DNA from 2 places in the Bacillus sp. CGMCC 1.60114 genome. Region 2 is predicted to be linked to the other one. Evidence: predicted binding sites of a transcription regulator. Region 2 holds the regulator's gene; the other holds the start of a gene.
The links. Region 2 encodes Rex, which represses fermentation and respiration genes when NADH is low (regulators of the CRP and FNR family bind a similar motif). Its sites were predicted from a motif close to TTGTGAAATATTTCACAA; they were not measured.

Region 1: a site for Rex is predicted at 1,919-1,936, ahead of ACFQZ1_RS18285 (lactate permease LctP family transporter). Genes of this name have one in related genera too.

The regions. Positions count from the first base shown of each region.
Region 1 covers NZ_JBHTHG010000112.1:98,041-101,259, forward strand. The annotation lists gene ACFQZ1_RS18280 (DUF2642 domain-containing protein) at 1-12, shown strand, start outside; gene ACFQZ1_RS18285 (lactate permease LctP family transporter) at 66-1,727, opposite strand; gene ACFQZ1_RS18290 (YIP1 family protein) at 2,089-2,682, opposite strand; gene ACFQZ1_RS18295 (PH domain-containing protein) at 2,828-3,214, opposite strand; gene ACFQZ1_RS18300 (hypothetical protein) at 3,219-3,219, opposite strand, start outside.
Region 2 covers NZ_JBHTHG010000062.1:4,245-7,463, reverse strand. The annotation lists gene ACFQZ1_RS10955 (CPBP family intramembrane glutamic endopeptidase) at 344-1,072, shown strand; gene ACFQZ1_RS10950 (YdiK family protein) at 1,075-1,272, shown strand; gene ACFQZ1_RS10945 (redox-sensing transcriptional repressor Rex) at 1,299-1,928, opposite strand; gene ACFQZ1_RS10940 (ABC transporter ATP-binding protein) at 2,111-3,219, shown strand, end outside.

The DNA.
Region 1 (3,219 bases), on a different contig from region 2:
CTTCCATCCTAAAATCAAAAATAACAAAAAGAGGTATCTCATCATAAGAGACACCCCTTTTTCTATTAAGGAATCATCCAAGTTAAATAATAAGCTTGAATATATGTGATAATACCAACGATTGTTACGAAGAATAAACTATGTTTCACTGTGAAACGGAATAAGTCAGATTCTTTTCCGGAGAGTCCAACTGCCGCACATGCAATTGCAATGGACTGCGGCGAAATCATTTTACCAGTTACACCGCCCGTTGTATTCGCCGCAACAAGCAATACTTCCTTCACGCCTACTTGATGCGCTGTAATTGCTTGTAGATTTGAGAATAATGCGTTTGCAGATGTATCTGATCCCGTTAAGAATACCCCGAGCCATCCAAGGAATGGTGAGAAGAATGGGAAGAATTTCCCAGTCCCTGCTAATGCTAATGCCAATGTTGATGAAAGTCCTGAGTAATTTGCGATAAATGCAAAACCAAGTACTAAACCAATTGATAGAATTGGCATTTTCAACTCTTGTAACGTTTCTTTAAATGTGACCGCTGCTTGTTTTGGACTCATTTTCAAAACAAACATTGTAATGATACATGCAATCAAAATCGCTGTTCCTGTTGCCGATAAAATATCAAGCTTTAATATAGCTTCATATGGTGTTGGTTTATTAACAATTGGCTCTGCCTTCATTACTAAATTATGCAGACCTGGAACTTTAAATTTAAATACTAAGTTTTCAAGCGCACCGCCTGGAACAAATAGGTCTTTAAAGAATTTTTGGCTCCAAATTACAACCATTATCGTTAAGATGATAAAAGGTGACCATGCTTTCAAAACTTTTCCTACTGTTAAATTCGTTGTAGAACCAGCCGTTGCTGTTGCTGCTGCCTCTACTTGTCCTTCTCCAGAACGATAAATTTCTTTTGGCTGCCATACTTTTAAGAATAACGCTAAACTTACTAAGCTCACTAACGCCGATGTAATATCTGGGAGTTCAGGTCCAAGATATGTCGCTGTAATAAACTGCGTAATCCCGAATGCACCACCTGCTACGAATAATGCAGGCCACGTTTGTTTTATGCCTTTTAATCCATCCATTAAGAATACAATAAAGAATGGAACAAATAACGATAGAAGCGGTAATTGATGCCCAGCCATTTGTCCTACTTTATGAGGATCAATACCTGTTACTTGACCAGCTACTAAAATTGGAATACCCATAGCTCCGAATGCTACCGGCGCTGTGTTTGCAATTAAGCAAAGTCCCGCTGCGTATAATGGGTTTAAACCAAGTCCTGCAAGAAGCGCTGCAGTAATTGCTACCGGTGCTCCAAACCCTGCTGCTCCCTCTAAAAACGCACCGAATGAGAAGCCAATTAAAATGACAAGTAGACGATGATCATTTGTAATAGAAAGAACAGATGCACGAATAACATCGAACTGTCCTGTTTTTACTGAGATTTTGTACAAAAATACTGACATAATGATAATCCATGCAATTGGCCATAATCCATAAGCAAAACCATAACCCGTTGCTGCCATCGCCATCGTAAATGGCATTTTATAAACAAAAAGTGCAATTATAACTGTTAATACTACTGTAATAAGTCCTGCAACATAGCCTTTCATACGAAAAACTGTTAGTGCTAAGAAGAAAAATATAATTGGAATCATTGCAACTGCTGCCGAAAGCCAAATGTTACCTAGCGGATCATAAACTTGTGTCCATGTGCTCATCGTTTCCCTTCCCTTCTAATGTCCCTTTTTCATACACCTATAATCCTATAATTAGACAAGCAGGTCATCAGACCTTTAGGTCTAAAAAATAAAACGTTTGCAGAAAACGTTTTCATAAATATTTGATAGTTTTACTTTATCATATTTTCCTGTATTTACAATCCTATTTTCGAATTTTTTTCACATTTTATTTGTTCACTCTTTCACAAAATGTGATATGATTACAAGTTTCTACTCAAATCATTAATCCCGTTACTCCACATACACACAATGAAAAAGGACAAACCTACCAAGGAAAGCAGTCTGTCCAAAAATAAAATTGATCCATTATATGTTTGTAATCTATATTTTGCACTAGAACCTATAACACTACTATGTGTATTATGATTGGAATTGTCACGAATATAATTGTTAATATAGCAGACTTTTTATTGGATTGATGCATGTAGTATTTTAAGAAGAGAAAAAACAGTATTGCCTCCCATAAAACAAATATATTCACATATACGGAAGCTTGATGAATAAATGTACCTTGATAATTATAATTCATCGAGTTTCCTGTATACATTTTATAAATATTATCCCAAATATTTTTTATGATAGAAGGAATGGAAATCAAAGCAATTAACAATGTAGATTGCTTATATTCTATACCTATCTTAAATATGTATTTCAACGCTAAATAATATATAAAAGAAGTGACCAAAAGGCTGATAAATGCCAATAGTACATCAGTAGCTGCTCCGAATACTGGGTTGACCGCAAGTTTGGAAGCAAAATCATTAGCATTGGTGCTTGGTTTTTCTAAGTAAAATGCTGCAAGCGAATTAAATACGGTTAGAATCCCTAAAACCATAATAGATATTGTTATTTGAAGATTAAGGTCTAACTTTAGGAACTTTATTGGTTTAAAGAATAAATAACCTACTTTAAAGAAAAAATTTCGTTCTTTCATGATTTCACCCTAAACGATAAGACGTAGTTATAATTCCCTTTTGATTAGAGGTAAAGAGTTAATAGCAGGAAGAGCTTTACTCTCCCTCAAAATTTTTTGCAGTACTTTACTACTGTATGTAAAGTACTGCAAGGCCTTCTTCATTCTATAGTTTATTTGCACGCAATGAATTAATAGTGGAACATACTTGTTCTACGCGTTCTTTTTTAAATACAAATTTGTATTTTTTATCATTACGCAGATGAACAAGAATACCTCCATTTAAGATTCCGTTATCTTCCACACAGGAAGTAATCTCCCTTAAATCAACCTTTTCCTTCAAATCAATATCAGAATTTAGATGAAGTTTATATATTAATAATCTCTGATTTGTTACCCCTAACACGATTGGCATATTTGAGGAAGTAAGCCAAGAAGCCTCATTGAAAATCTTCCAAAACACACTTGTTGGAGCTGTCTTGCCAGAAAAAACCCCCATTAACTCTTCCCCGCTGGATAAATTTTTTGCTATAACACTTTCGAAATTTGCCACTTTCT
Region 2 (3,219 bases):
TCCTCATTGACTATGTAAATTTTATGTTTATTAGCACTCGAACACTCCGAGTGCTAACACACTTATTATAATAAAGAATCTTATTTTCTTTTGCAAGTGAAAAAACGTAATTTTTCGGAAAACTATTCTACATTCTTTTCCTTTTTTCTATAAGCTTATATACTTTACCGGATGAATAACATAATAATTCTTACCTTCACGGAAAATCAGTACTGATAGAAGATTCATCATCGTTTTTCCTTCTTCTCCTATGTTACAATAAGAAAGATGCCATAAGTTGTTTTCTCTATGGGTAGAGCATTTTCCTTTTTCATTACAAAAAATTTAAAAAGGAGTTATGAAATTGAAGAGACAATACTGGTGGGTTGTTATTACATATATTTTAATGCAATTATCAGGGGTAATTGGAGGATGGATCCTTTTAAAAAGCGGAATATACAACAATGGAAACAGGAGCTTTCAAGAAAAGGTTCAATTAGCAACTGCACATTGGGGAATAATCAGCTTCTTCGTTGCTCTTATTATCATCCTACTGTTATTACGCAATGATACACAATCGGAAAAATGGGAGCGAGAAAAAACAAGCATTTCTGCTACAATAGGTTGGATCATTTTAGGAGTTTTTCTTGCTTTATTCGCCCAAGTAATTGCTGGCACCATCGAAACACAAATTTTTAAAGTTGAAGCTGAATCTGAAAATACACAAAACATTATCGAAATCATAAAAGCTGCTCCATTATTTATAATTGTTTCGTCTATATTTGCTCCTATTCTTGAGGAAATTGTATTTAGAAAGATTCTATTTGGAACACTATATAAACGATATAACTTCTTTATCGCAGCAATCGTGAGTTCTCTTATATTTGCTTTAATTCATTTTGACCCTACACATTTATTAGTGTATATTTCCATGGGGCTTGTTTTTTCATTTTTATACGTTAAAACGAAACGAATTATTGTACCCATTATGGCTCATGTTATGATGAATACAAATGTTATGTTAATTACATTTGTACTTCATCCCTATCTAGAAAAAGCTGAAAAATTGCAAGGATTTATCGGAGGATTTTAAACATGCGAAATTCACCATTTGTTATGGCAACTTTGTACTTTCTTCTCGGGTGTATTTTTACATACTTAGCAATTACAAGTGTTGAAGATACAATTTGGAACTTTTATACACTATTGCTTGCTATAATGGCAACCGTTGATTTTAATTTGGCACTTCGCCTTCTTTTTTCTAAATCGAAAAAAGGTAATATGAAGAAATAATAAAAACGCAGGGAATTCCTGCGTTTTTATTTTGGATAATTTTTTAAAAAGTACACAAGCGTTTGTAATTCTACCGCTAAATCAATATGATGAATTCGAATATGTTCTACTATATTTAACCTAGCAGGTGTAAAGTTTAAAACACCTTGTATACCAGTATGCGATAAGCGATCTGCTACAGCTTGTGCAACAGAAGCAGGTACTGTTAATATTGCCACTTTTATATCATCTGATAATTTCTCTTCTAATTCATCCAGATGATATACTGGAATTCCTCCGATTTCTTTTCCAACTTTCTCTTCATCAACGTCAAATGCCATCTCAATTTTTGTATTATTATTTTTCGTAAAATTGTAATGTAAGAAAGCTGTCCCTAAATTACCTACCCCTATTAGAGCTACACGCGTTACATCATCTTGGTCAAGTGTTTCGCGAAAAAACGACAATAAATAATTTACGTTATAGCCGTATCCCTTTTTCCCTAATGCCCCAAAGTATGAAAAATCTCTTCGAATTGTCGCAGAATCCACTTTCACCGCTTCACTTAATTCTGCAGATGATACGCGTTGCTTACCAGATAATGATAAGTTTTGGATAAATCGATAGTATAGAGGCAATCTTTTGGCAGTCGCCTGCGGAATTTTAGGCTGCTCCATGCAACCCCCTCCTCTCTTCCTATCTGTTCAAGTGATTGAAACATGTACGGAAGTTTAGCATTGAAAGTTTTCCTTGTATAATAGAGAGAGAACTTCTCTATTATGTTCAACTATACACTATTTTTAGTATGATTGAGAAATATAATCATGGCAAAGTTAAGAAATTATTTGAGGTGAAAACATTGATTCTACTACAAGTAAATAACCTTTCCAAGTTATACGCCGCTGAAATGATTCTTTCAAACATTAAGTTAGAGGTACAGACGCGTGATCGTATTGCACTTGTCGGCCGTAACGGCGCTGGAAAGTCTACATTATTAAAGATTATTGCGGGAGAACTGTCCCATGACAGCGGAGAAATTATTAAACCGAAAGATGTATCTATCGGTTACTTAGCACAGCACACTGGTCTTGAGACGTCATTAACCATTTGGGATGAAATGCTAACGGTATTTCTCGACTTGCAACGCATGGAGAAAGAACTCCGAAGGCTAGAACAAGAAATGGGAAAAGAAGAAAATTTCACAAATGTCACTGTACATGAAAGATTGTTAGCAGAGTATGATCGCCTGCAATTAGATTATAAAAATAAAGGCGGCTACCAATACGAAGCGGACATTCGCTCTGTTTTAAGCGGACTCGGCTTTCCGTCTGAAACACACGGAACTACAATCTCGACATTAAGCGGTGGACAAAAAACTCGTTTAGCTCTTGGAAAATTATTGTTAACAAAACCAGATTTGCTTATTTTGGATGAGCCAACAAACCATTTAGATATCGATACATTAACATGGCTAGAACAATATTTACAAGGCTATCCTGGCGCTATTTTAATCGTTTCACACGATCGATACTTTCTAGATAAACTCGTAACACAGGTGTATGAAATCTCTAATAAACAAAGTCGTAAATACACGGGAAACTACAGTAAGTATTTAGAACTTAAAGCATCACTATACGAACAAGAGATAAAGCGGTATGAGAAACAGCAAGAAGAAGTCACAAAGCTACAAGACTTCATTCAAAAAAATATTGCCCGTGCTTCCACAACAAAACGAGCACAAAGTCGCCAAAAACAATTAAATCGTATGGAACTTATGACGAGACCACTCGGTGATGAAAAATCTGCTTCTTTCCACTTTGATATCGATAGGCAAAGCGGTAATGATGTACTACAAGTAAAAAATGTCACAATTGGTTATAATAATGAGCCAATCATTGAGCACATTCATTTCCAATTAACAAGAGGTGATAGTGTTGCCCTTGTCGGTCCAAATGGAATCGGAAAATC